DNA from 3 places in the Noviherbaspirillum sp. FW303-A3 genome. Region 2 is predicted to be linked to each of the others. Evidence: predicted binding sites of a transcription regulator. Region 2 holds the regulator's gene; each other region holds the start of a gene.
What was found. Region 2 encodes sigma-54, which starts transcription at its own class of promoters, with help from an activator protein. Its sites were predicted from a motif close to TGGCANGNAANCTGCTTT; they were not measured.
Positions count from the first base shown of each region.

Region 1: a site for sigma-54 is predicted at 2,496-2,513, ahead of AC3WOY_RS18960 (pilin). Genes of this name have one in related genera too.
Region 3: a site for sigma-54 is predicted at 7,155-7,172, ahead of AC3WOY_RS00425 (phenol hydroxylase subunit). Genes of this name have one in related genera too.

Region 1 is NZ_JBYTAZ010000001.1:3,940,566-3,950,243, forward strand. It holds gene AC3WOY_RS18945 (TerC family protein) at 70-801, shown strand; gene AC3WOY_RS18950 (Stp1/IreP family PP2C-type Ser/Thr phosphatase) at 870-1,694, shown strand; gene AC3WOY_RS18955 (FHA domain-containing protein) at 1,725-2,336, shown strand; gene AC3WOY_RS18960 (pilin) at 2,562-3,002, shown strand; gene moaC (cyclic pyranopterin monophosphate synthase MoaC) at 3,221-3,730, opposite strand; gene AC3WOY_RS18970 (beta-barrel assembly-enhancing protease) at 3,841-5,328, shown strand; gene AC3WOY_RS18975 (DUF2946 family protein) at 5,333-5,935, opposite strand; gene AC3WOY_RS18980 (YheT family hydrolase) at 5,939-6,898, opposite strand; gene AC3WOY_RS18985 (YybH family protein) at 6,905-7,336, opposite strand; gene AC3WOY_RS18990 (zinc-finger domain-containing protein) at 7,495-7,695, opposite strand; gene AC3WOY_RS18995 (branched-chain amino acid transaminase) at 7,713-8,633, opposite strand; gene AC3WOY_RS19000 (AzlC family ABC transporter permease) at 8,824-9,570, shown strand; gene AC3WOY_RS19005 (AzlD domain-containing protein) at 9,567-9,678, shown strand, end outside.
Region 2 is NZ_JBYTAZ010000001.1:3,426,628-3,436,305, reverse strand. It holds gene AC3WOY_RS16585 (KpsF/GutQ family sugar-phosphate isomerase) at 1-518, shown strand, start outside; gene AC3WOY_RS16580 (KdsC family phosphatase) at 518-1,042, shown strand; gene lptC (LPS export ABC transporter periplasmic protein LptC) at 1,052-1,633, shown strand; gene lptA (lipopolysaccharide transport periplasmic protein LptA) at 1,671-2,219, shown strand; gene lptB (LPS export ABC transporter ATP-binding protein) at 2,221-2,961, shown strand; gene AC3WOY_RS16560 (RNA polymerase factor sigma-54) at 2,981-4,468, shown strand; gene hpf (ribosome hibernation-promoting factor, HPF/YfiA family) at 4,561-4,908, shown strand; gene AC3WOY_RS16550 (enoyl-CoA hydratase/isomerase family protein) at 5,065-6,156, shown strand; gene AC3WOY_RS16545 (deoxyguanosinetriphosphate triphosphohydrolase) at 6,153-7,307, opposite strand; partial or broken gene aroKB (bifunctional shikimate kinase/3-dehydroquinate synthase AroKB) at 7,308-8,968, opposite strand; gene AC3WOY_RS16535 (Ig-like domain-containing protein) at 8,965-9,678, opposite strand, start outside.
Region 3 is NZ_JBYTAZ010000001.1:81,893-91,570, reverse strand. It holds gene catC (muconolactone Delta-isomerase) at 1-160, shown strand, start outside; gene AC3WOY_RS00455 (tripartite tricarboxylate transporter substrate binding protein) at 189-1,160, shown strand; glycine riboswitch at 1,235-1,326, shown strand; gene AC3WOY_RS00450 (D-amino acid dehydrogenase) at 1,486-2,748, shown strand; gene AC3WOY_RS00445 (branched-chain amino acid ABC transporter substrate-binding protein) at 2,833-3,975, shown strand; gene AC3WOY_RS00440 (hypothetical protein) at 4,001-4,447, opposite strand; gene AC3WOY_RS00435 (GntR family transcriptional regulator) at 4,464-5,174, opposite strand; gene AC3WOY_RS00430 (sigma 54-interacting transcriptional regulator) at 5,181-6,863, opposite strand; gene AC3WOY_RS00425 (phenol hydroxylase subunit) at 7,206-7,463, shown strand; gene AC3WOY_RS00420 (aromatic/alkene monooxygenase hydroxylase subunit beta) at 7,518-8,510, shown strand; gene AC3WOY_RS00415 (MmoB/DmpM family protein) at 8,520-8,789, shown strand; gene AC3WOY_RS00410 (aromatic/alkene/methane monooxygenase hydroxylase/oxygenase subunit alpha) at 8,814-9,678, shown strand, end outside.

The DNA of each region.
Region 1 (9,678 bases), 510 kb from region 2:
AGTAATGCAGGCGTAAGATACGGGGAGCTTCGGCTCCCCGTATCATTTTCAGCCTATCGAGCAACCAATATGGATCTCCTGCTGAGCATCAACTGGGTCGCCGTCGGTCAGATCATCCTGATCGACATCCTGCTCGGCGGGGACAATGCGATCGTCATTGCACTTGCGTGCAGAAACCTCCCGCCGAAACTTCGAAAGCGCGGCATCCTGCTCGGCACCTTCGGCGCCATTGCCATCCGTGTTGCCCTGATTGCGTTCGCTGTCACGCTGCTCCAGGTGCCTTACTTGAAGCTGGTCGGCGGAGCACTGCTGTTCTGGATCGGCATCAAGCTCATGCTGGACGATGAAGACGGACATGGCGAGATTCCGGCAAGCGACAGGCTCTTATCGGCAGTCAAGACCATCATCGTCGCGGATCTGGTCATGAGCGTCGACAACGTGATTGCCGTCGCCGGCGCGGCGGAGCATGCCGGGGGCGAGCATCGCATGCTCCTCGTGGTGTTCGGTATTCTGGTCAGCATTCCGATCATCATCTGGGGCAGCACCATCGTGCTGAAGCTCATGGAGCGGTTTCCGTTCATCGTGACTCTTGGCGCAGCGCTGCTTGGCTATATCGCTGGAAGCATGGCTGTCTCCGACACCGCTTTGGGTCCATGGCTAGGCGCATATTTGCCAATGCTCGATCTGACCATCCCGGGAACCGCCGTGCACTTCAACATAGTCGCAACGGTCTCAGCCGTGGCGGTAGTATTTATCGGCAAGGCATTGATGAAGCGGCGCAAACACACCAATGCCCGATAGCGTCATGCTGCATAACTCCCTTCATTCGCATCCGTCTTTATCCTGCTGCTCCACGTATAATTGCCTTCATGGCAAATAACGTCGGACTAGAATTCTCCGGGATGACCGATCCTGGGCTGGTGCGTTCGCAAAATGAGGATGCGATCTTCATCAGTACGTCCCATGGTTTTGCCGTGCTGGCCGACGGCATGGGCGGTTACAATGCCGGCGAGGTGGCGAGCAGTATTGCTGCAACGGTTACCAAGGATGCGCTTGAACAAACTCTGGCGCTTTCGACGGACAGCGAGAAGGAGCCGCTCTCGTCAGGTCGCCCACTTCATCAAGGTGTTGTTGAGGCCATTCAAAAGGCCAACCTCGCCGTTCTGGATGCAGCGGGGGCTGAGCCCCAATATCATGGGATGGGAACGACAATTGTCACGGCCGTCTTCCACAGTGACAAGGTGACGATTGCTCACGTTGGCGATTCAAGGGCATATCGCTATCGCCATGGTGAATTGAGCCGTCTGACACGCGATCATTCCTTGCTTCAGGAGCAGATCGATGCCGGACTGATCGATGCTGCCATGGCGCGCTTTTCTCAAGTCAAGAATCTCGTGACCCGTGCTGTAGGCGTAGGTACGGACATGGAGGTGGAGATTCACGACCATCCGCTCCATGCAGGTGACCTCTATCTGCTCTGTTCAGACGGGCTTTCGGACATGTTGTCCGATGATGAAATTTCCCGAATATTGGAGAAAGCGCAGGGTGCGCTCGAGGTGGCTTGCCGAACACTGGTCAAACAGGCAAACGATAACGGCGGCTTCGATAACATCTCGGTCATTCTTGTGAAGGTGCTGGTCCCAGGTGCCGGGACAACCGGCTTGTTGGAGCGCATCCTCAACTGGGTAAGCTGAAATGCAGAGGGAACGGATTCGAGGAGTGCAATGGCGAAAATCACGCTCTCGTTAGGAGGCAAGTTCCTGCGGGATGTCACGCTCGCAAAGGAACGGATGACGATCGGACGCAGGCCGCATAACGATATTGTTCTTGATGATATTGCAATCAGCGGTGAGCATGCGGTGATTGTGACGTTGAATCACGACTCGTACCTTGAGGATCTAAACAGTACGAACGGCACCAAGGTGAACGGCCAGCCAGTGAGAAAACATTATTTGCAGGACGAAGACTGCATCGAGCTGGCGCAGTATCGGATGCATTATCATGCCGATCCTGCCATTGTGCCTGCAGATTCCGCACGGACAGCTCCTTTGCATACCTTTGCCGCTGACCATGCGCTGGCAGCCAAGGTGCGAGTGTTGAATGGGAGCAGGGCCGGCAGTGAAAATGTACTGTCAAAGACGATAACGACTATCGGCCGGCAAGACGTGCATGCAGCCGTCATCCTGCTGCGTCCGGATGGCTACTACCTTGCACATATCGAGGGAAATACCTGTCCTTCCTTGAACGGTGTGCCGATCGGGGTAACTCCTCAAAAGCTGAACGACAAAGACGTAATCGAGCTCGCAGGAGACCATGTGCAATTCTTGCTGGGATAGTTTGCTCTATCGTATGACAATTAAGGTAAGTGACAAATTTTGTCGCTGCATTTCCAGAATTGGCCTTAATACGCTACAACCTGACAATATTGGTCAATAGAATCTGCTTCTTTGTCTATATAAGAGGTTAAAAGAGACAGATTTTGTCAGATTTCATCTTGGCACGCTGATTGCAACATGGAAAGTCATGGCAGGTGGGCTGCCAATTTCCAGAGGGAGAAACAAATGAAATCCATGAAGATCGTGCAACGTGCACAAGCTGGCTTTACCCTGATTGAATTGATGATCGTCGTGGCGATTATCGGTATTCTCGCCGCAGTGGCGTTGCCAGCGTACCAAGACTATACGGTTCGTGGACGCGTGTCTGAATTGGCTATTCTGGGTTCATCCATGAAAGCCACTGTTACTGAAAATATCGCGAACAATTCTGGCGCTATTGCAGCTGGTATGTGCAAAGGCGTTACCAACCTTGCAACAGCGACGGACAATACTGCATCCAGCACATGTACTGATGCTACCGGTGTAATTGCGGTTACCGGTACTGCAAAAGCTAAAGGTGTTGTCCTCACCTTTACGCCGACAGTAAATGCTGATGGCACAGTAAAGTGGACGTGCACCTCGCCTGCTGCAGATGCCAAGTATGTTCCTGCAGAATGCCGCACCTAATACGTAGGATTTAAGATTAAAACACCCCATTCGTGGGGTGTTTTACTTTTTGCGCGCAAATTTACTGATGCAAAAATCAGAGATAACGCACGTAGTCTCGATAGCAAATGCGTTACGAAGCGTTAACCATGGCAATGAAAAGTGGGACTAGCGCCGCCTGGCTGTGAATTGTTATCGATTTGGCGATGTTTCAAAGTTCTCGACGATCTACGGCAATATTAGACCGCCCAGTCCGATTTTCCGCCGCGTTTCTCTCGTACTCGAATATCTGTCATCACCATCCCTCGATCTACTGCCTTGCACATATCGTAAATTGTAAGCAGGCCAATCTGAACGGCCGTCAGTGCTTCCATTTCCACGCCGGTTTTTCCGAATGTTTCAACCTGCGCAGTGCATCTAATGCTTGACTCCGCAGTGTTTATTGCAAAATCGACAGCAACGCGGGTGATGGCAAGTGGGTGACACAGTGGAATCAAGTCACTGGTTCGTTTGGCCCCCATGATGGCCGCGACACGTGCAATACCGATCACGTCGCCCTTCTTTGCAGTTCCAGACTGGATGATCGCAAGTGTTTCCGGCTTCATGCAGATCTTGCCACTTGCTACTGCAATTCGGTGTGTCTCGGATTTTGCGCCAACATCGACCATGTGGGCTTGACCATCAGCATCGAAATGCGTCAGTCCGTGGTTTTCGGTCGACGATGTCCTGTTGTCGTGTTGACTGCTCATGGGAAATGAAAAAGGATGATTCTTGATTGATCAATGGGTGCGAGTATCATAGCACCGTGAAATCCAAATTTTCCCTCTCGTTATCAAAACCTATAAGCCGCCTCGCTAGTGTGGCTGCGGTCGTCCCGCTACTGATTGTGGCCAGCGGGGTACTTCCGGCACCAGCAATTGCCCAAACCCTCCCCAACCTCGGCGACACCGAACGCGCCGAGCTTTCCCCCCTCGTCGAACGCAAGCTGGGCGAGCAGATCATGCGCGACATTCGGCGCGACCGGGACTATCTGGACGACGCTCCCACCACCGAGTACCTGAACAATTTCGGCAACAGCCTGCTTGCAGTCAGGCCGGAGGCGCGCGGCGAGACCAGCTACGATTACTTTTTCTTCGCTGTTCGCGATCCGATGCTGAATGCCTTTGCGTTGCCAGGCGGGTTCATCGGTGTGCATTCGGCGCTTATGCTCGCGGCACAGAATGAATCGGAACTCGCATCAGTACTCGCGCATGAAATCGGCCACGTCGCGCAGCGGCACATTGCGCGCATGATCGGACAGCAGCGGCAGGATTCGCTGATTCCGCTTGCGGCGGCGGTTCTTGCTGCGCTGGCCGCGCGCGGCAGCCCGGATACCTCGGCGGCGCTGCTCATGGGCGGGCAGGGCATGGCCTTGCAGCGGCAACTGAATTTTAGCCGCGACGCAGAGCGCGAGGCGGATCGCATCGGGTTGCAAATCCTGCGCGAAGCAGGCTTCGATACGAGCGGCATGATTGCCTTCTTCGGCCGGATGCAGACTGCGACCCGCGGTTATACCGATGCGGCGCCGGCTTACCTGCGTTCCCACCCGCTGACGACGGAGCGTATCGCCGATATCCAGGCGCGGACCCGCGACCAGCGTTACCGCCAGCGTGCCGACAGCCTTGACTTCCATCTCGTTCGCGCACGCCTGCGCGTGCTGCAGGATACGTCTGCGCAGGGATTGCGCGATGCGACCGTGGCCTTTGATACGCAGTCGCAGCAGAAGACACGACTGCAGATCGTGTCGGCGCTCTACGGCAAGGCGTTTGCCGCGCTCCGGCAGGGGGGCTATGCACGGGCGCAATCATTGCTGCAGGAAGCGATCGCTGCGGCGCAGGGGCCGACAGCGCCGGTGCAAAGCGCCGTGCTCACCAGCCTTTCGATCGATATCAAGCTTGCCGGGAACCAGGCAGCGGAAGCCCTGAAGGAGGCCGATGCCGCACGCCAGAAATTCCCGCTTTCGCGCGGCATTGCGCGTCAGTACGCCGAAGCGATGATTGCTTCCGGGCGACTGGATGAGGCAGTGGCTTATTTGCGGGACCAGGCCCAGCTATACAGGCAGGAACCCAAGCTGTACGAGCAGCTGGCGAAGGCATACGCCGCGCAAGGCAAGCAGGCGCTCCAGCACCTGGCATTGGCGGAGTCGTACGCGCTGCAGGGCAGCGTTCCGACAGCCATCGAACAACTCGGCATCGCGCGCCGTGCGCCCGATGCCTCGTTCTACGACCAGGCGATGATCGACGCGCGGGAGCGTGAATTCAAGGCGCGCTGGATGGAAGAGCTGAAGGAAGGGCAGCGGGAACGTTGACGGATCAGGCCGTATCCGGCTGAGGATGTCGCGTGAAGCCAAACTTTTGCGAGATGTCGTCCTGTCCGATGCGTGCCACAGCGTGATGTTTACCTGCAAATTCAAGCGTCACCGCCGCATCATCCGACGGTTCCTCCAGCCAGGCTAGAAGGCGGTCATCGCCTGCGGGCGCGCCGTTGATGTACAGTCGCATCAGGCACTGCGCCATGTCCCGGTCATCCACTTGAGCAATCCGCTCGCCGTTCTGCAGGAGCAGCAGCCCGCTTTCCGTGATCCACGCCGCCTCGATCGAGGCCACGGCATCGCCGGTATGCAGGATAAAACCGTGCGCGGGATCGGTACGCGCGATGAATGGCGTTGCCTCGAGATGGACGTAGACCCGTTGCGGACCGTTCTGGAAGTACCAGCGGCCCTGCGCATCACAGAGGTAATTGCGGTTGATGAAGCCGAGCAGCGCAGGATTGCCGATACGGTCGCCAGCGAGTTTCAGCGCCTGGGCGCGTTCGTCGCGCATGCGCCAGTTTCCGCGCGCGTCGAGCGCCAGCCAGCCGTAACAGTGCGGCACGTTCGGCCACTTTGCCATTGCCTGTTTGACGATTTCATCCATGGTTTAACCTGTTGCGCCTTCAAGAAAACCAATGATACGCCTCGGCAGCCAATCGATGCGGCCGGGGAGTCCGCCGATGGCAAATCCGACGTGGCCGCCGTGCTCCGGATAATCCAGCGTGACATGGCGCGAGGCGATTGTCGGCAGGTGGTGCGCGGGCAGGAAGGGATCGTTTTTCGCGTTCAGTACCAGGGTCGGCACGGCAATATCCGGCAGCACGTGCTTGGCGCTGGCGCGATGCCAGTAATCGTCCGTGTCGCGGTAGCCATGCAAGGGCGCAGTGATGACGTTGTCGAACTCGTACAGGTCGCGTGCACCGAGCATGCGGTCGCGGTCGAACAGGCCGGGGAACTGATCGAGCTTGCGCAGGCATTTCGGCTTGAGCGTCTGCAGGAACGAGCGCGTGTACACCATGTTGAATCCACGCGACAGTGCGGCGCCACCGCCGGCCAGGTCAAGCGGCGCAGAGACGGCGCAGGCCGCATCGACGATTTTCGCCTGGTGTTGTGATTCTCCCAGCCAGCGGAGCAGGGCATTTCCACCCAGCGATACGCCCGATGCATAGAATTTTGCGGACGGCTCGCGTTTCCTCCAGTCCGCCGTTAGCCGGCGCACGATCCAGTCGACTTCCTGTGCATCACCGGAGTGGTAGAAGCGTGGCGCGTGATTGAGTTCGCCCGAGCATCCGCGAAAGTGCGGTACCGCTCCCGACCAGCCGAGCGAGGCGGCGTACGCCATCAGCGCGCGCGCATAGTGGCTGTCGGAAGATCCCTCCAGCCCGTGGAACATGACGATGAACGGACGGCCGGGCTGGCCATCCACGAAATCGATGTCGACAAAGTCGTCGTCGGGCGCTCGCCAGCGCTCACGCCGATAGTTCACCTTTGGCTTGACGATGCACTTCGCCGGAAAAATCGTCTGAAGGTGCCCGCCGGGCAACCAGGGGGGAGCAGCGTATTTCATGTCGCATTAATGCAGGAGTGCCGTGACCGAGGTGGCCGCCGGCGCTTCGCCGGGCACAACCGAGGCATGGTGGGTGGCAATGCGCCAGCCGCGCGGCGTTTTCATGAAGACATTCGTTGCGAGGATGTGGATGTCCGGTTGCCGCGATGCCGTGCGATGCACTTCCTCGATGATGTTGTGTACTGAAGTCATCATGTTTTGCGTGACGTGCAACTGTACCGGGCGGATCTGCACGCCGCCCTGTTCGAAAATCTGTTCCCAGGATGCGCGGATCGATGCATGTCCGATGAGGCGCGGTGCGCCGGGATGGATGCAGACGACGTCCTCTTCATCGGCCCAGAGCGACATGACCGCCTCGACATCGGCGTTGCTGATTGCCTCGTAGAACGCGGCTTCCGTTTCTTCGGGTGTTTCGAAAATCCTGTTTAATTTGGGCATGGTATGCCGGCGCTCCTTTCCATGCAGAACATTGTCCTGCGCTGCGTATTATCGTCGGCGTAACTGGACAAGACAGTATAGAACAATGTCCATCCCCGAAAAGCCGACGGCCCGGTTCATTGCTGAAACCGGGCCGTCGCCTGGAACCGTGCCGGGGCTTAGTGACCCTTGACGACCGTTCCCGGCTTGAGCTTGTACACCGTGCCACAGTACGGGCACATGCCTTCGCCGTGATGGTCGACGGGGATGAAGACGCGCGGGTGCGAAGACCAGATCGGCATCTGCGGATTGGGGCAGTATGCCGGCAGGTCCTTGCCGTCGAGTTCGACGTAACTCGTGACTTGCGTGGATTGGGTCATGACGTTTTCCAGAGTGATTAAACCAGGGTGAGCCAGTGCTGGTACTGCGGCGCCTTGCCGGCGACCACGTCGAAGAACAGCGTCTGCAGTTTTTCGGTGATCGGGCCGCGCTTGCCTTCGCCGATCTGGCGGTTGTCGAGTTCGCGGATCGGCGTGATCTCTGCCGCCGTGCCGGTGAAGAAGGCTTCGTCGCAGCAGTAGACTTCATCGCGCGTGATGCGCTTTTCAATGACCGGGATGCCGAGGTCGCGCGCCATTGTCAGCACCGCGTCGCGGGTGATGCCGTCCAGGCAGGAGGCGAGGTCGGGCGTATAGATCTTGCCGTTCTTGATGACGAAGACGTTCTCGCCGGAGCCTTCGGACACATAGCCTTCGGTGTCGAGCAGCAGCGCCTCGTCATAGCCGTCCGCCAGTGCTTCCTGGTTGGCCAGGATGGAGTTGATGTAATAGCCGCATGCCTTAGCGCGCACGAGCGAGACATTCACATGATGGCGCGTAAAGGACGAGGTCTTGACGCGGATGCCCTTGGCGAGGCCGTCTTCACCCAGGTAGGCGCCCCACGGCCACGCGGCGACGGCGACGTGGATGGTATTGCCCTTGGCGGAGATGCCCAGCTTCTCGGAGCCGATCCAGACCAGCGGACGCAGGTAGCAGGATTCCAGCTTGTTCTCGCGGACCACGGTGCGCTGCGCTTCCATCAGCGTCTCCAGGTCGAACGGGATCTTCATCTGGAAAATCTTGGCCGAATTGAACAGGCGCTGCGTGTGTTCCTTCAGGCGGAAGATCGCGGTGCCCTTGTCCGTCTTGTAGGCGCGCACCCCTTCGAACACGCCCATGCCGTAGTGGAGGGTATGGGTCAGCACATGGACGGTCGCGTCGCGCCAGTCAATCAGTTCGCCATCTTTCCAGATCTTTCCGTCGCGGTCGGCCATGGACATATCGTGCTCTCCAAAATCGTTGCAAAACGTCGATTTTAGCGCACTCCAACGAGGGTGAAAATTCATCTGTAGAATGTGACATCGGCATTCCTGCCGCTGTCACGACAACCGGCGCGCCACCATACGCGCGGCTGTTATCAATTGAACACGACAGTGCCACGAGCACTGCACGGTTCCCGTTTCCGGAACTATGAGCAATACACAAGCAAGCACAGCGCCCGAGACCTCGGTCGATCTCGAAAAGCGCGCCTATCGCGAGGGCATGAAGGCCTGCGCACCGACCATGCTGGGCATCGGCGCCTGGGGCATGGTGACCGGGATGGCCATGGTGAAAACCGGGCTGACCCTCTGGCAGGCGTTGGGGATGACCTTCCTGGTGTTCGCCGGTTCCGCGCAGCTTGCGTCGCTGCCGTTGATCGCGGCGAATGCGCCTGTCTGGGTGGTCTTCCTCACGGCGCTGGTCGTCAATCTGCGTTTCGTCATTTTCGCCGCCGCCATCGCACCGCATTTCGCGCATCTGCCCTGGTACAAGCGCCTCTGGCACGGCTATTTCAACGCCGATATCACCATGGCCCTGTTCCCGCGCCGTTTTCCTGCCGAGACGGTGAGCCAGCATGAAGGGAAGGTCGGCTTCTTCAATGGCATCTGCTATTCCAACTGGATGGCATGGCAGGGCGGCTCGGTCATCGGCATCCTGCTCGCCAGCCAGATTCCGGAGAGCTGGGGCATCGGCTTCGCCGGCACGCTTGCCTTGCTGGCAATTACGATCCCCCTCACCGTCAATTCAGCTGCGCTGGTCGGCGTCATCGTTGCCAGCGTTGTGGCGGTTGCAGCGGCCTCCCTTCCATACCGGCTCGGGCTGCTGCTTGCCGTGATCGTCGGCATGATTGCGGCGATGGTGGCCGATACTTACCTGGACAAGAAGGAAAAGGCATGAGCGCCATTGATACCTGGTTGACAATCATCCTGTTGACCGTCGCGACGATTGTGACGAGAAGTTCGTTCTTCTTGCTGGGACATGCGGTCAAATTGCCGCCAAAAGTGC
Region 2 (9,678 bases):
TGGCGCCGACCGCCAGCACGACCGCGACGCTGGCACTGGGCGACGCGCTCGCCGTGGCCCTGCTCGACGCCAGGGGCTTCCGCGAAGAGGATTTCGCGCGTTCGCACCCCGGCGGCGCGCTTGGCCGCCGCCTGCTGACCCATGTGCGGGATGTCATGCGCAGCGGCGCTGCGGTTCCCATGGTCAAGCCGGACGTATCCTTGCCGGCCGCCCTGCTCGAAATCACCCGCAAAGGCATGGCAATGACCGCCGTGGTGGACGATGCCGGACGCGCCATCGGCATCTTCACCGACGGCGACCTGCGCCGCCTGATCGAAAACGTCCAGGATTTCGGCAAGCTGAAAATGTCCGATGTCATGCATGCCAATCCGCGTACCATCCTCCCCGACCAGCTCGCAGTCGAGGCAGTCGAGCTGATGGAACATTTCCGGATCAACCAGTTGCTGGTGGCCGATGCCGACGGCAAGCTGGTCGGCGCGCTGCACATCCACGACCTGACCCGCGCAAAGGTGATCTGATGCAAGACATACTGGCAAGGGCAGCGCAGGTCCGGCTCATGATTTTCGATGTCGACGGCATCCTCACCGACGGCAGCCTGCATTACGCGCCGGACGGCGAAATGATCAAGACATTCAACGTGCTGGACGGGCACGGCATCAAGCTGCTGCAGCAATCGGGCGTGGCCACGGCGATCATCAGCGCGCGCAAGTCCGCCATCGTCGCCAAGCGCGCGGCGGATCTCGGCGTGCAGCACCTGTATCAAGGCGTGCATGACAAACTGGAGGCCTTCGAGGAACTGCTCGCCAGGACCGGCATCGCCAGGGGAGCATGCGGCTTCGTCGGCGATGATGTGATCGACCTGCCCATCCTGCTGCGCGTCGGATTTGCGGCCAGCGTTCCGAACGGACATGGCGAAGTGAAATCGCGGGTGCATTACGTGACCAAGGCCAGCGGCGGCCAAGGCGCGGCGCGCGAACTGTGCGACCTGATCCTGCGCGCCCAAGGCAATTACGAGGCGGCGCTGGCGCCTTACCTGAAGTAGGGATCGATCATGCGGCCATGGCGCATCCGGTTGTTCATGACGCTCGCGCCGCTGGTTGTGCTGGCGCTGGCAAGTTTCTGGCTGTATGAAGTCATGCGCCGCGCGACGGACACGGTTGTTCCGAATCCGGAACGCAATGAGCCGGATTTCTACGTTGAAAAGTTCAGCTACGTGAAGTTGTCGAAGACAGGTTCTGCGCAATACCACTTTGCCGGCGAAAGGCTCACGCACAATCCGCAGGATGACTCGTACGATATCGTCAATCCTGTCGTAAGCAATATCAGCAATGCGGATGCGCCAATGACGATCCGGGCCGAGCGTGCGCGCGTCAACAGCGACAACAGCCAGGTGCACCTTTACCAGAACGTGCGCATGGACCGGCCGGCGTCGGCAACGGCAGAACCGATCCGCATCCGTACCGAGTACATGCTGGTGCTTCCGGACGACGATGCCATGAAGACCGACAAGCCGGTCGAAATCACGACGGATCGCGCAAAGCTGACGGGCACAGGCATGGTGGCAAACAATGCAACGCGGGAGTTCAACCTGACGAGCAATGTTCATGGCACGTATCAAGCCCGCGTACGCTGATTCGGTATAACTTGATGCATCCTATTCGAGATCTTTCATGAAACATTTTTTCTTGTTGCTGTTGACGCTGTTCGCGATGGTCGCAGGCAATGCGCACGCGGAAAAAGCCGACTCCGACAAGCCGACCAATGTCGAGGCCGACCAGATGGCCTACGACGACATCAAGCAGGTCAACACCTTCACCGGCAACGTGATCCTGACGCGCGGCACGCTGATCATGCGCGCGCACAAACTGGTGGTGTCGCAAGATTCCGCCGGCTACCAGTTCGCGACGCTGCTTGCGCCGCCCGGCGGCCTGGCCACCTTCCGCCAGAAGCGCGACGCCGGCCCGAACCAGTGGATCGAAGGACAAGCAGAACGCATCGAATACGACGGCAAATCCGAGATGGTGAAACTGTTCTCGAAGGCAAAAATGCGCCGCCTCGAAGGCAACAAACCGACCGACGAAGTCGAAGGCGAATTCATTTCCTACGACAGCCGCGCAGAATTTTTCACTGTGAACAATACAGCGACCGGTGCGAACAAGCCCGGCGGCGGCCGCATCAAGGCCATCATCCAGCCACGCTCCGAATCGAAGGACAAATGAGATGACGAGTACGCTGGTAGTCAACGGTCTGCAAAAGAGCTACGGCACGCGCCAGGTGGTGCGCGATGTCTCGCTGCAGGTGGCGAGCGGCGAAGTGGTCGGCCTGCTCGGCCCGAACGGCGCCGGCAAGACGACATCGTTCTACATGATTGTCGGACTGGTGCCTTCGGATGCCGGGGACATCGATCTCAATGGCGTGGCGATTTCCCGCCTGCCCATCCACCGTCGCGCCACGCTTGGCTTGTCCTACCTGCCGCAGGAGGCATCGGTCTTCCGCAAGCTCAGCGTCGAGGACAATATCCGCGCAGTGCTGGAACTGCAACGCATCGACGACAAGCCTCTTGCCAAGGCTGAAATCGAAAAGCGGCTGAATACGCTCCTTGCCGAATTGCAGATCGAGCGCCTGCGCGAAAACCAGGCACTCTCGCTCTCGGGCGGCGAACGCCGGCGCGTCGAAATCGCGCGCGCCCTCGCGACCAACCCGCGTTTCGTGCTGCTCGACGAACCGTTCGCGGGTGTCGATCCGATCGCGGTCATCGAGATCCAGCGTATCGTACGCTTCCTCAAGGAGCGTGGCATCGGCGTGCTGATCACAGATCATAATGTGCGGGAGACCTTGGGCATCTGCGACAGAGCCTATATCATCAACCAGGGCTCTGTCCTGGCAAGCGGCCGTCCTGACGACATCATTGCGAACGAGTCGGTGCGGCGCGTGTATTTGGGTGAACACTTCCGGATGTGATGGAAGAAGACCAGAACGTATGAAACAGACACTCCAACTTCGAATCTCGCAACATCTGGCGCTGACGCCCCAGTTGCAACAGTCGATCCGCCTGTTGCAACTGTCGACGCTCGAGCTGCACCAGGAGCTGGAACAGATCCTCTCGGACAACCCGATGCTGGAACGCGTCGACGACCCGCTCGACCATTCCGTCCGCCTGCTCGCGGATGGGGCGATCAGCGCGCCGGCAAGCGCGAATGGCACCACGCCGGAAGCGCCCGCAGCCGAAAGCAGCGCCCCCGCTTCTTCCGAAGAGCCCGAGGGCGGCTTTGAAGGCGGCGAAGGTTCGGATGCCGGCTCGGGCGACAGCGACTGGAGTTTCGACGATGTCGCACGCACCTCCAAGGCACCGGAAGACGACGACGCACGCCCTCAGCTCGAGGCGCATGAAGTCACCCTGCGTGAACATCTGCTGGAGCAGATGCGCGTCACCGTGCGCGAGCATCGCGACCGCGCCCTCGTCGAACTGATCATCGACGCGCTCAACGACAACGGCTACCTTGACGAACCGATCGAAGAAATCCATGCACGCCTGCCGGAAGAACTCGGGATCGAACTCGAGGAACTCGCCGTCGCACTGAAACTCGTGCAGAGCTTCGAGCCCGCGGGCGTCGGCGCGCGCAACGCCTCCGAGTGCCTCGCGATCCAGATCCGCCGCTTCCCGAAGATTCCGCTTGTGACGCGTCGCCGCGCACTGGAGATCGTCGAGAACCATCTTGCGCTGTTCGCGCAGCGCGACTTCAACAAGCTGAAGAAGGCGCTCGACTGCGACGAAGAAGACCTGCGCGAAGCGCAACATGTGATCCGCCAGTGCAATCCGCACCCCGGCGCCCTGTTCGCCTCGGATGCCTCCGACTACGTCGTCCCCGACGTCATTGTCAAGAAAACAAAGAACGGCTGGCAGGTATTCCTCAACCATGACGTCATGCCGCGCCTGCGCGTGAACGCCCTCTACGCCAACATCCTCAAGCAAAGCAAGGGTGAGGGGTCGCTTACTTCGCAGCTGCAGGAAGCCAAATGGCTGATCAAGAACATGCGCCAGCGTTTCGACACGATCCTGCGCGTGGCGCAGGCGATTGTCGACCGTCAACGCAATTTCTTCTCCCACGGCGCGGTCGCCATGCGCCCTCTTGTCTTGCGTGAAATTGCTGATACACTGGGTTTACACGAAAGTACTATTTCTCGTGTGACAACTCAAAAGTACATGCTGACCCCCCACGGCATGTTCGAGTTGAAGTACTTCTTCGGCAGCCACGTCGCCACAGAAGCGGGGGGCGAAGCTTCATCGACGGCGATCCGCGCGCTGATCAAACAATTGATAGGAGCAGAAGACCCCAAGAATCCATTCTCAGACAGCAAAATTGCGGATATGTTGGGGGAGCAAGGCATGGTCGTGGCACGACGCACCGTCGCGAAGTATCGCGAAGCTTTGAAAATCCCTCCAGTCAATCTGCGCAAATCCCTGTAGCTTTCATGTTGTAGTGTAGTTGCTGTGTTCGGCGTAGCTCGACTACGCGGGCACGTGCGAACCTCCAGCGACGCCATCCATAGGAGCGCTGTATGAATCTCACAATCAGTGGACATCACCTCGAACTGACACCGGCCATTCGTGAATACACGGAAAACAAGCTGGAACGCATCATCCGCCATTTCGACCATGTCATTGATATCGCAGTCATCTTGGGTGTGGAAAAACCTTCAGAAAAGGAAAAGAGACAGAGAGCAGAAGTGAATCTGCGACTACGTGGCAATGTCATTCATGTCGAGAGTTTTGCGGAAGACCTGTATGCAGCCATTGACACACTGATTGACAAACTGGACCGTCAGGTACTGAAGTACAAGACAAAGATCCAGGACCACCAGCACGAATCCTTCAAGCGCATGCCGGACACTTCGGCCGCTACGTGACATCTACCCGGCCCTTCAGGGCCAGTACTATCAAGGGCGCATCGAATGCGCCCTTTTTATTTACTGTTCGCCGCCAAGGATGAATGTCGGGCACGCGACTGCGGCGTTCAGGCAATGCCGATACAATAATCCGCTTTCCGCACACATTTGCCGGCCATGACTGAATTCGTCCAGACCCATATCAAGAACAACATCGGCTTCATCACACTTGATCGTCCGAAAGCCTTGAACTCCCTTTCGCTCGACATGGTGCGTGCGCTGACGGCGGCCCTGCTCTCGTGGCGCAATGACCGCGAGGTGCGTGCCGTCGTGATCCGAAGCAGCAGCGAGCGCGCATTTTGCGCAGGCGGTGACATCCGCTTCTTCTACGATGCAGGACGCGCGACACCGCAAGGCGGAAGCGCGCTGCTGGAAGACTTCTTCACCGAAGAGTACGCACTGAATCACCTCATCCACTTCTATCCCAAACCCTATGTCGCCATCATGGATGGCATCGTGATGGGGGGCGGGATGGGCGTTGCACAAGGCGGAGAATCCAACCGCATGCGCATCGTCACGGACCGCACGAAGATGGCCATGCCCGAGGTGAACATCGGCCTGTTCCCCGATGTGGGCGGCGGATATTTCCTGTCCCGCATAGCAGGCGAAATCGGGACTTACCTCGGTGTCACGGGCGAGATCATCGGCGCCGCCGATGCGCTGTATGCCGGCCTCGCCGACGTGTTCGTGCCCGCCGCCGAACTTGCCGCGCTCTCCGCCATGCTCGAGTCGGCAGATTCCTCCAGGTTGCCGCACGCCATTCGTGAATTCGCGTCGCGATTCGCATCGCAGGTTGATCCGGCGACGAGCGTGCTCGCCGCCGAACGCGACGCAATCGATCGGCATTTCGCGCATGACGATGTGCTGTCGATTGCGGACTCTCTCGGGAAGGACGACAGCGCATTCGCACGAAAAACGGTCGACACCATGAACAAGCGCTCACCGCTGATGATGTGCGTGACCTTGTCGCAGCTGCGACGTGGGAGAACGATGGGGGTTGCGGACAACCTGCGCATGGAGCGCACGATGGTGCGCCGCAGTTTTGAAAACGGAGAAGTGCTGGAAGGCATCCGGTCGGTGGTCATCGACAAGGACAATGCGCCCAAGTGGTCACCGGCGCAACTGGCCGATGTCGGCGAGGAGATGATCGAGCGTTTCTTTGAACCGGCCTGGCCGGCGCATGCGCATCCGCTGCGCGCGCTTGACTAGATTTCTTCGACGGTGAACAACCGGCGAAACTCGCGCATCGCGTAACGGTCCGTCATGCCCGCAATATAGTCGGCAACCTTGCGCGCCTGCGCACGTACCTGGTCTGCAGTCGCACCGTCGCGCAGGCCGGTCTGGTAATCCGGGGGCAGCAGGCGTGGTTCACGCATGAACGCTTCGAACAGTTCGCGAATGATGCGCCGCGCCTTGCTGGTCATGCGGTTGACCTGATAGTGCTGGTACAGGTTGTGGCGCAGGAAGCGCTTCAACTGTGCGGCCTCCCTGTTCATCTCTGCGGAGAACGCGATCATGGGAGGAGCATTGCGCACGTCATCGACCGACTTCGGTTGCGCAGCATCAATGCGTGCGCGTGAGGTATCGATCAGGTCGACAATCAAAGCGTTGATCATGCGCCGGATCGTCTCATGGATGGCTCGGCGCCCGGTAATGCCGGGATAGGTGCGCTCCACTTCCGTTCTGTGCCGCGCATAGAAATCCACCTCGTCCAGCTGCGCAGTAGTCAGCAGGCCGGAACGCAAACCGTCATCAATGTCGTGGTTGTTGTAGGCGATCTCGTCGGCGAGGTTTGCCAGCTGCGCCTCCAGCGTCGGCTGCTTCTTGTCGAGGAAGCGCTGGCCGATATCGCCCAGCATCTGTGCGTTGGAAGACGCGCAGTGCTTGAGGATGCCTTCACGCGTTTCGAACATCAGGTTCAGGCCATCGAACGCGCCATAGTGCTCCTCGAGCTTGTCGACGACGCGCAGACTTTGCAGGTTATGTTCAAAGCCGCCATATTCCTTCATGCAGGCGTCCAGCGCCTCCTGTCCCGCATGGCCGAAGGGGGTATGACCAAGGTCGTGCGCAAGTGAAATCGCCTCGACCAGGTCTTCATTGAGGCGCAGGTTGTGTGCAATCGAACGTGCAATCTGCGCCACTTCGATGCTGTGCGTCAGGCGGGTGCGGAAGAGATCACCCTCGTGGTTGACGAATACCTGAGTCTTGTATTCGAGCCGGCGGAATGCGGTCGAGTGGATGATGCGGTCACGGTCGCGCTGGAACTCCGTGCGGGAAGCCGGGGCCGGTTCCGCGAAACGCCTCCCCCGCGATGCCGCGGATCGTGCGGCATAAGGTGCGAGGTTGGCTTCGAAGTCCATTTACCGGACGCAGGCTTTCAGGGTTTCAACCAAGGTTTCCTGCGGCACCGGCATGATGACCGATGTGCCGAGGGGCTTGAGGAGGATGAACTTGATCTGCCCGCCCTCGTTCTTCTTGTCCACCTGCATCAGCTCAAGCCAGCGTTCAATGCCGAGATCCGGCGCGACAACCGGCAGCCGCGCGGCCTTCACCAGCGCCGTCAACCGGGATGCAGTGGCAGCATCGATGAACCCGAGGCGATGGGACAAGTCGGCGGCCATCACCATGCCGCATCCGACCGCCTCACCGTGCAGCCATTCGCCATATCCCATGCCAGCCTCGATCGCGTGGCCGAATGTATGGCCGAAGTTGAGGATCGCACGCAGCCCGCCTTCACGTTCATCCTGGCGCACGACATCCGCCTTGATCTCGCAGGATCGTTGGATGGAATACGCCAATGCTTCAGGGTCACGTTCCACCAGCTTCCCGATATTCGCCTCGATCCAGTCGAAGAATGCAGGATCGATGATCGCGCCGTGCTTGATCACCTCCGCCAGTCCGGCAGACAGTTCGCGGTCCGGAAGCGTGTTCAGGGTCGACGTATCCGCAATCACCGCTTGCGGCTGGTAGAACGCGCCGATCATGTTCTTGCCGAGCGGGTGATTGATACCGGTCTTGCCGCCGACGGAGGAATCGACTTGCGCCAGCAGCGTCGTCGGCACCTGGATAAACGGCACGCCGCGCATGTAAGTCGCTGCGGCAAACCCGGTCATGTCACCGATTACGCCGCCGCCCAGGGCAACCAGGGTCGTCTTGCGGTCGCACTTCTGCTCCAGCAGCACGTCGAACACACGCATGAGACTGCCCCAGTTTTTCTCCTCTTCACCGTCCGGCAGCACAACCGTCGTGACCTGTTTGCCGGCGCCTTCGAGAATGCCAACCAGGCGATCGAGGTAAAGGGGACCGACGGTGGTGTTCGTGACAACCGCCACTCGCTTGCCGGCAATGTGCCGTGTGACCAAGGCAGGATCGGCCAACAAGGATTGACCGATCGCAATGGGGTAACTGCGATCACCCAGGTCGACTTGCAAGGTGATCGGCGATGAATGCTGCGCGCTCATAGATTTCAGGAAGTCTGGTTCGGCTTGTCGTTCCCTGGCGAGGCCTTCTGCGCCATTTCCAATTGGGAAACGATGGTTTGCACCAGAGATTGTACGTTAGGACGGCCGGTTTCGATGACAAAGTCGGCAACTTCCAGGTAAAGCGGCTCGCGTTCGCGTGAAAGCTGCTCGAGGCGGCCACGGGGATCGGCCGTCTGCAATAAGGGCCGGTTCTTGTCGTGGCTGGTGCGCTGGAGGATGCTGTTGATGCTGGCCCGCAGGTATATCACGGTGCCGCGTGTCTTGAGGTATTCGCGGTTTTCCGGTTTCAGGATAGCACCGCCGCCGGTTGCCAGGACAAGGTCGGATTGCGAGGTCAGGTCGCGAATTACTTCCGATTCACGTTGACGGAAACCCGCTTCCCCTTCGATTTCAAAGATCAAAGGAATCGAGGCGCCTGTGCGCGCCTCGATTTCATGGTCCGAATCGATGAACCGTTTGTTAAGTTTCTTGGCCAGGGCGCGACCGACTGTCGTCTTGCCGGCGCCCATGAGGCCTACTAAGAAAATATTGGTAGTCAATCTGGCGAATTGCAATCGTTCGTTCCATAAGGGCTAATGGCCAATGTACCCCTTATCAAGCTCGGAGGCGCAATGCTCTGATCGGTCAAATCCGAAGCAGCGACAGGCAAAGTGAATATTGGTGTCGTGTATGTACCTTCCGTGCCTGCCGCAGTGCCATTAATGGTCAGGCGCACATTGGTCCAATTGCCGCGGTCTTGCGGATACAGGATCGATATTTGCGTGATGCCCGAGGAGTCGGTTTTACCACTCGACGTCGTACTGAACGGCAGTCCGGGTTCCAAGCTGTTATTGCCATTCCGATCCTCAAGCGGGGCAAGCACGCCATCACGGTTGCTATCTTCATTTGTACAGGTGTAGTTAATGACGCGCACCCAGCCATTTGCCGGCGTGGAAGAGTCAGAATCAAACACGTAATAACCTTTGATGTAGGAATCAGCATCAAGTGTAGCAGTGACCGTAACTTCAGGAACCGGATTCCCACCTGCATCGGTTACAAATACAGTGTAGTCCTTACGGTACGTCGAGTTTGTAGGTTCCACAATGGTATTACCTGTACCGGTCGTAATGAACAGTGATCTCCGGGCAACTGTCAAGTTTGCGGTCGCCGTCTTGGATGTCCCTTGGATACGAGCCTGAATCTGCACACCATTCGTCGCGGTCGTTGCCGGGCCTGCGGCGAACGTTACCTTCGCAGTGCCATCGCTTCC
Region 3 (9,678 bases), 3.3 Mb from region 2:
GGTGCACCTGTACCGGGTGGTCGGGGAGTACGCGAATTACAGCGTTTTCGACGTCGAATCCAATGACGAACTGCACGCGATCCTGTCCGGGCTGCCCTTGTTCCCCTTCATGAAAATCAAGGTGACGCCGCTGGCAAAACATCCGTCCTCGATCGCCTGAACCAATACATCTACCTACTGGAGATAGCATGAAATCCGCAATCGCAAAAATTCTTTCCGCGAGCGTGCTGGCGTGTACCGCATTCGGCGCCTCCGCCAACGACAACTTCCCGAACCGTCCGATCAAGTGGGTCGTCCCGTTCACGCCGGGCGGCGCGATGGACAGCATGGCGCGCGCCATCGGAGAGCGGCTTGCGCAGAACGTCGGGCAACCGGTCGTCATCGAGAACCGGCCGGGCGCCGGCGGCACCATCGGTTCGGCACTGGTGGCGAAATCCGAGCCGGACGGGCACACGATGATGATCGTCTCGATCGGTCACGCGGTGAACCCGGCGCTGTATCCCAAGCTGTCCTACGATCCGGTCAAGAGCTTCGAGCCGGTGAGTCTGGTGGCGATCGTGCCGAACGTCCTCGTGGTCGGCCCCGGCGTGAAAGCGAACAATGTGAACGAGCTGATCGCGGCCGCGAAGGCGCAGCCCGGAAAACTGACCTACGCATCGGCCGGCAACGGCACGACCATCCACCTCGGCGCCGAGCTGTTCAATGCCATGGCCGGCGTCGACATCATGCACGTCCCGTACAAGGGCAGCGCGCCGGCAATGACCGACCTTCTCGGCCGCCAGGTGGACATCATGTTCGACTCCGTGTCGTCTGCCAAACCGCACATCGACTCGGGCCGCCTCAAGGCGCTCGCGGTGACCACGACGAAGCGTTCCAGCGTCCTGCCGAACGTGCCGACGCTGAATGAAGCAGGCGTGAAGGGGTATGAACTCAACGGCTGGTATGCGGTGTTCGTTCCTGCAAAGACCCCACGCCCGATCGTGGACAAGCTCAACGCGGAAATCACCAAGGCCATCAAGCATCCTGACGTTGCTAAACGCTTTGTGCAACTGGGCGCCGAACCGGTCGGATCCTCGCCGGAGGAGCTGGCGAAGTATCTCGGCTCGGAAATCCCGCGCTGGTCCGAGATCATCAAGGCGAGGGACATCAAGGCGGATTGAGTTCCGTGCGGCACCGGATTGAAAAACATGGTAGTCTTCATGGAAATCTAGTTACACGAATTCGGCGCCACGCCGAACTTCGATCGGGAGAGAACGCCGGGAGACCGGCGGCGCCGAAGGAGCAACCGCCCCGGAAACTCTCAGGCAAAAGGACCGATCGGATCAATGAACTCTGAAGAGCTGCCGGAAGTCGTCGCCCGGCACACCGCAGGAGCAAGCACCACTTCCCAGTGGCGTGAATCTCTCAGGTACCAAACAGAGGGGGCGTACGTTGCGCATGTCGCGCACGTGCCTCAACCCCATGACCTGTTTGGAGCCAGCACCCATGAAATCCATCGCAGTGATCGGCGGCGGTATTACCGGCGTCACGACCGCTTACGCCCTCGCCAAACGCGGCTTTGCCATCACCCTGTTCGAAAAGCACCGCTATGCGGCCATGGAGACGTCGTTCGCCAATGGCGGGCAACTCTCCGCGTCCAACGCCGAGGTATGGACGCACTGGAGCACCATCCTCAAGGGCCTGAAGTGGATGCTCAAGAGCGATGCGCCGCTGCTGGTCAATCCCAAGCCGAGCTGGCACAAGCTGTCCTGGTTTGCGGAGTTCATCGCCAACATTCCGCAGTACCGCCAGAACACGATCGAAACCGCGCGCATGGCCGTTGCCGCGCGCGAGCACCTGTTCGCGTGGGCCGCGGCGGAAGGCGTGGATTTCGACCTCAAGAAAGAGGGCATCCTGCACATCTACCGCGACAAGAAAGGCTTTGACCATGCCGGCGAAGTATCCAAGCTGCTGGCCGCCGGCGGACTGCCGCGCCGCGCGGTGACGCCGGACGAGATGCGTGCCATCGAACCGACGCTGGCCGGCAGCTACTATGGCGGCTACTACACCGAGAGCGACTCCACCGGGGACATCCACAAGTTCACGGTCGGACTGGCCGCGGCCATTGAACGCCTCGGCGTGCGCTGCGTGTACGGGCAGGATGTGCTGGCCCTGCAAAGCGACGACGAGACAGCCAGCGTGGTTGTCAGCGACGGCATTTCCGGCACTTCGCAGACGCACCGCTTCGACGGCCTGGTCGTCTGTGCCGGGGTGAACAGCCGCGCGTTCGCGGCCCAGCTGGGGGATCGCGTCAATATCTATCCGGTCAAGGGCTATTCCATTACCGTCAACCTGCTCGATGAGCGGAGCCAGGCAGCGGCACCAACGGTCAGCCTGCTTGACGACGAAACCAAGCTCGTCACCAGCCGGCTGGGCGCCGACCGCTTCCGGGTGGCCGGCACCGCCGAATTCAACGGGTACAACAAGGACATCCGCGCCGACCGCATCCGCCCCTTGATCGACTGGGTCAACCAGTGCTTCCCGGATGTGAACACACGGCAGGTGGTGCCATGGGCGGGACTGCGTCCGATGATGCCGAACATGATGCCCCGCGTCGGCCGCGGGCGGGCCCCGAACGTGTTCTACAACACCGGCCACGGCCATCTCGGCTGGACGCTGTCGGCCGTCACCGCCGACATGATTGCGGGCGTCGTGAAGGGCAGTTTCGACGCGCGGACCTACGTTCCATTGCAATTCCAGGGCGCGTGACCGTCAACTTTCCAGAAGGCCGTGGCTGTCGCCCGATCCGAGGGACAGCCAAAATTAATTATTTCAGTAGCAGGAGCGTAAAACATGCAGTTCACGACAAAAATGATTCCGTTGGCAGGCGCAGTGGCGTTTGCTTTTGCAGGTGCAGCATCGGCACAGGAAGTGGTCAGGATCGGCCACGTCGGCCCGATCTCCGGCGGCATCGCCCACCTGGGCAAGGACAATGAAAACGGCGCCCGCATGGCGATCGACGAACTGAACGCCAAGGGCGTGACCATCGGCGGCAAGAAGGTCAAGTTCGAGCTGCTGGCCGAAGACGATGCCGCCGATCCGAAGCAGGGAACTGCAGCTGCACAGAAGCTGGTCGATGCCAAGGTCAATGGCGTGGTGGGTCACATCAACTCCGGAACCACCATCCCGGCATCGAAGATTTACCACGACGCCGGCATCCCGCAGATCTCCCCGTCCGCGACCAACCCGAAATACACGCAGCAAGGCTTCAAGACCGCCTTCCGCGTGGTGGCCAACGACATCCAGCTGGGCGGCGCGCTGGGCCGTTACGCGGCCGAGCAGATCAAGGCAAAGAAGGTGGCTGTCATCGACGACCGTACCGCCTACGGCCAAGGGCTGGCACAGGAATTCATCAAGAACGTCAAGGCCAAGGGGGTGGAGATCGTTACGCAGCAGTACACCAACGACAAGGCGACCGACTTCAACGCGATCCTGACCGCGGTCAAGGCCAAGAAGCCGGACACCATCTTCTTCGGCGGCACGGACCCGGTGGCCGGGCCGATGCTGCGCCAAATGAAGACGCTGGGCATCAACGCCAGGTTCATCGGCGGCGACGGCATCTGCTCCGAGCAGTTGGTCAAGCTGGCCGGGGACGCGCTGGCCGACGGCCAGGTGGTGTGCGCCGAGGCAGGCGGTGTGGAAGAAAATCAGAAGAAGGGCATGGAAGAATTCCGCGCCGCGTTCAAGAAGAAGTTCGATACCGAGGTGAAGCTTTATTCGCCGTACACCTACGACGCGGTGATGATCCTGGCCGAAGCAATGAAGAAGGCCAACTCGGCCGAGCCCGCGAAATACCTGCCGGAACTGGCCAGGACGAAGTACAAGGGCGTGATTGGCGAGATCGAGTTCGACGCCAAGGGCGACATGAAGAACGGCACGCTGACGCTGTACACCTTCAAGGGCGGCAAGCGCACCCAGATCGCCGTTGTCCGGTAATCACGCCCCCGGTCGCAGTTGCTTGTCAGCGCAGGCGAATGACCACCGCCCGGTCCATTCCGACGGGCTTGCGCCAAGGGCCGCTGAACCACAGCGCGCCCACGGCGGCGGTGATCGCGAGGACGGATCCCGCGGTAAAGAGCGTGACGGCGAGGATGAGCGCCCCCACGACCAGGCTGAGGAAGGAGACGACGATCAGTCCGACGCTGGAGGAGGCGAGGAGGGTGTATTGGGAAAGTGTCATGGCCGTCATTCGGGTTTGTGGATGGACGGAGTGCCGTCCCTGTCCGTTACGGATTGGCATGATGCACAGGCGCCTAGTTCGTTTTAGCACAACGATGACAACCGGCAAGCCGATCGCGCAGCGGCTGTTGCTGCCGTTGATATAAAACTGACGATGTCCGTCACGAAAAGTTCTGCCGCGGCGTGCAAACGGGCGACGGCGGCTTGCGGGAAAGACCTTTCTGTTCAAGTGGGCATGCCGCCGCTCATTCCAGTTCCGGCAGCAATTTCCTGATCGATTCGAAGGTGAGGTTGATGTGGACCTCCAGCGCCGCCCTGGCGCGCTTGACGTCGCGCGCCAGCGCCGCTTCATAGATGGCGCTGTGCTCGGCGTGGACGTCCCGTGCCACGGAACGATGTGAAATGACCGTGTGCCGGTAACGTTCCGACTGGCGGTAGAGCAGGCCGATCAGGTAGCGCAACCAGCGCGAATCGCATCCGCCGATCAGTGCCTCATGGAAGTCGCGGTTGCGCGCCTCCCATTCCCGCACCGTGCCGGTCTCCCGTTCGCCGAGCTTTTCTTCCGACTTGCTGAGCTTGTGGAAGGCGGCGACGAGTGCGGCTTCCCAGTCGTCATTGCCGGCGATGATGGACTGTCGAAGCGCCTCGCCTTCGACGAGGATGCGGGTGCGGGTGATGTCTTCCAGGTCGGACATCGACATGGGAGCGACATGGAAGCCGCGCTGGCCTTCGCTGACGACGAGGGCGTCCGACAGCAGCAGCGACAAGGCCTCGCGCAATGTGCCTGCACCGACGTTGTAACGGTCTTTCAGGTGTTCGACGCGCAGCTTTTCACCCGGCGGCAGCCGCCCTTCGATGATGTCGCGGCGAAGCTGCAGGTAGGTGCCCTCCGTGAGGGTGCTCGGTTCGGTGTCGGCGTCGGCAAACGCAGCGTTGAATTTTTGTGAGTGAAGCATGGGGTGTTACTCCTCCGACGGAGTCGTATCCTTGTTGCGTTTGAGTCGGTAAGTCAGTTGCGGACGGGTGAGGCCGAGCAGGCGCGCGGCGCCGGCCAGGTTGCCGCCGGAGCGGTCCACCGCTTCCTGGAGCAGCAGGCTTTCCACCTCGTCCAGCGACAGGCCGCTATTGAGGATGGCGTCGCACAGCCTTGCCTGTTCCGGGCCTTCGTCCACGGAAAGTTCTCCCTGCTGCGACAGGCCGATACCTTCCGGCGCGGAACCATCCAGGCTCGGAAAAAGGTGGTCGAGCTCGATCCAGCCGTCGGCGGGTGCGAGAATGATGCCGCGCTCGATCATGTTTTCCAGCTCCCGCACGTTGCCCGGCCATTGATAGGCTTTCAGCGCCTTCATCGCCTTGTCGGTGATCCCGGCGACACGCTTGCCGTGCACGGCATTGAACTTGTCGATCATGGCATTCACGAGCGGCGGTATGTCGAGCGCGCGCTCGCGCAGCGGCGGAATGGAGATCGGATAGACATTCAGTCGGTAGAACAGGTCAGCGCGGAAGCGGCCGTCCTTGACCGCCTGCATCAGCTCGACGTTGGTCGCCGCCACGATGCGGACGTCGACCTTGCGCGTCCGGTCGTCGCCCAGGCGCTCGATCTCGCCTTCCTGCAGCACGCGCAGGATCTTGGCCTGCGCCGCAAGCGGGAGTTCGCCGATCTCGTCGAGGAAGAGGGTGCCGCCTTCCGCGCGTTCGAACTTGCCGGTGCGCGAAGCGTGGGCGCCGGTGAACGCGCCTTTCTCCACCCCGAACAGTTCCGATTCCACCAGGTCATGGGGGAGGGCGGCGCAGTTGATGGCGACGAAGGGGCGCCCGGCGCGCAGGCTCATGTCGTGGAGGGCGCGAGCGAATCGTTCCTTGCCCACGCCTGTTTCACCGGTCAGCAGGACGGTCACGTTGGTCTTGGCGGCTTTGACGACGAGTTCGTAGGCCCGCTGGAAAGCGGTTGAACTGCCGATCAGGTTTTCCATCTGGCGCTGCTGTTCGATGGACGAGCGCAGCACTTCCACCTGCGTTTTCAATTCAAGGAGGCGCGAGACGATGGAATCCGCTTCGTAGTAGGGCGTGTGTTCCGCGGCGTCGTGCCATTCCTCGACCGGCTTCCCGATGATGCGGCAGTGCGATGCGCCGCAGGCCACGCACTCCACTTCCTTGAACAGGATGAAGCGTCCCATGAAGGCGGTTGTGTACCCCGACGCGTAGCCGAGCAGCATCCAGCACACCGGGTCCTTCTGCGGGCCGAACTCCTTCACATGCGATTCGGCCTCCCAGGAGTTGTCCCATTCGAACTCGCCGAGGAAAGTGCCGGCCGCGACATCCATGTCGATGCGCACGGGCTTGACCTTCACGCTGCCCTCCAGCATGTGGAGCTGTGGGCCGACCACGAAGGCGTCGATCGGGTTCTGGTCGCCGCGCAGCTTCCGCGCCAGTTCCGCGTCGCGCATGCCTGAGGCGTAGCCCATGCGCGTCAGCACGCGGCGGGCGTGTTCGGGGCCGACAGAGCCAAGCAATTCCTTGCGCAGGCCGGCGAGGGCGGCCGTGTGGACCAGCACCATGCGGTGTTCCGCCAGCCAGATCGTGCCGTCTTCCGCGGAAAACCGCACCAGGCGACGCAGGTCGAGGTCCTTCGGATATTTGATCATTTCAGCCCGCCTTTTCAAGTCAGGACGGCCGCGCTTTCCGAGAAGGGTGCAGCCAATAATCTCGAGATTCTACATGATCATCAGAAATTATTGATCATTTGGTGATACGGGAAATCGGATTTGATCATTTCAGCAGTTGACCCGAATCAATTCTCGCCTTGCGGCGTCGCAGCATTAATTTTTACTCTGGAACGGCTTCTTGGCGGGAAGGCTCGCCAGCACTCAAGACCGTCCTCCACGCACCGCAGCAAATTAAATAATCTCGAGATTTTTTGGTGTGCTCCTACATTTTGGCACGCTGGTTGCTAAATGATCCCCATCAAACAAGAAAGTGGTGGAGACATGGGCAACGACGCTTTTGACACGGCGCGCAAGTTCGTTCGCGTCATCGAGAAGAGGGAAAACGGCATGGTCGAGTTCGAGTTCGCCATCGGCGAGCCGGAACTCTTCGTCGAACTCCTGTTGCCCGGTCACGCATTCGCCGAATTCTGTTCCGCCAACGCCGTCACCGTCCTCGACGGGCCTTCGCCGCCGACCGGCGCCGAGGCCTCCGAGTGGGACTGGAACCTGCGGCAGGCCACACACCAGCGCTTCAAGTAAGTCCGAACCCGGCACCGGGTTCCGGGCCGGCCATTACAACAGGAGGAGTCCGCAATGCAAATTGACCTACGTACCGTCAGCATCAAACCGCTGCGCCAGACGTACGACAACGTCGCCCGCCGCATCGGTGGCGACAAGCCGGCGTCACGCTACCAGGAAGGCACGCTCGACGCGCAGGCCACCGCCAACTTCCATTACCGCCCGCTGTGGGATCCCGACCACGAACTGTTCGACGTCACCCGCACGGCGATCAGGATGGCGGACTGGTACACGTTCAAGGATCCGCGCCAGCTCTATTACGGCACCTACACATTGGCCCGCGCCCGCATGCAGGAAACCGCGGAAGGCGATTTCGAGTTCGTCGAATCGCGCGGCCTCGCAACGGCCCTGCCGGAAGTGACCCGCAAGCTGGCCCTCGATGTGCTGCTGCCGCTGCGCCACCTGGAGTGGGGGGCCAACATGAACAACTCATTCATCTGCGCCTACGGCTACGGCACCGCGATCACCCAGCCCTGCATCTACCAGGCGATGGACCACCTCGGCATCGCGCAATACCTGACCCGCACCGGCCTGCTGCTGGAGGACGAAACCGCGCTCGATGCGGCGAAGGAAGCCTGGCTCGCTGATCCGAAGTGGCAGGAGTTGCGCCGTTACGTCGAAGACAGTTTCGTGGTGAAGGACTGGTTCGAACTCTTCGTCGCGCAAAACCTCGTCCTCGACGGCCTGCTGTATCCGCTGGTGTACCAGCACATCGATAACGCGATCTCCGGCCGGGCCGGCCCGACAGTCTCCATGCTTACCCGCTTCCAGACCGAGTGGTTTGCCGAAACCCGCAAGTGGGTCGACGCCAGCATCAAGACGGCGGCAGCGGAATCGGCGGAGAACAAGGCGCTGCTGTCGCAATGGGCAAAACAGTACCGCGACAAGACGATGAACGCACTCGCACCGCTGGCAAGGCATGCGCTTGGCGAACAGGCCGACGCCGTCATGGCCGAGCTGCAGGAAGAATTCAACGCCCGTGCCGCCAAGGCCGGCCTCGCGCTGTAAGGAGACATGATGTCCAACGTATTCATCGCATTCCAGACCAATGAAGAGACGCGCAGCATCATCGACGCGATCGCCGAAGACAACCCCAACGCTGTCATCAACGAGCAGCCCGCCATGGTGAAGATCGATGCCCCCGGCAGCCTGACCATCAGGCGCGGCACCGTGGAAGAGAAGCTTGGCCGCGACTTCGACCTGCAGGAACTGCACGTGCACCTGATCACGCTGGCCGGCCACATCAGCGAAACCGACGACGAATTCACGCTGAGCTGGAAGCACTGAGCCAGCACATCAAGGAGACAAGACATGGACATGAAAGCGACCAAGAAGCTCGGCCTGAAAGAGCGCTACGCCGCGATGACGCGCGGCCTCGACTGGGAAACCACCTACCAGCCTATGGATGCCGTCTACCCGTACGACAAGTTCGAGGGCATCAAGATCCACGACTGGGACAAGTGGGAAGACCCGTTCCGCCTCACGATGGATGCCTACTGGAAGTACCAGGCGGAAAAGGAGCGCAAGCTGTACGCGATCCTCGACGCCTTCAACCAGGGCAACGGTCATCTCGGCGTGACCGACGCGCGCTACATCAATGCGCTCAAACTCTTCCTGACCGGCGTGTCGCCACTGGAATACATGGCGCATCGCGGCTTCGCCCATGTCGGCCGCCAGTTCCGCGGCGCCGGTGCGCGCGTGGCCTGCCAGATGCAGTCGCTCGACGAGATGCGCCACTTCCAGACGCAGATCCACTCGCTGTCGAACTACAACAAACACTACAACGGTTTCCACGACTGGCGCCACATGCATGACCGCGTCTGGTACCTGTCCGTGCCGAAGTCCTTCTTCGACGATGCGATGACGGCCGGTCCGTTCGAATACATGGTCGCGATCGGTTTCTCCTTCGAATACGTGCTGACCAACCTGCTGTTCGTGCCGTTCATTTCCGGCGCGGCCTACAACGGCGACATGGGCGCGATGGCCTTCGGTTTCTCGGCGCAGTCGGACGAAGCGCGCCACATGACGCTCGGCCTGGAGATGATCAAGTTCATCCTCGAACAGGACCCGGACAACCTGCCGATCGTGCAGAAGTGGATCGACAAGTGGACCTGGCGCGGCGTGCGCATGCTGACCCTGGTCGGCATGATGATGGACTACATGCTGCCCAAGCGCG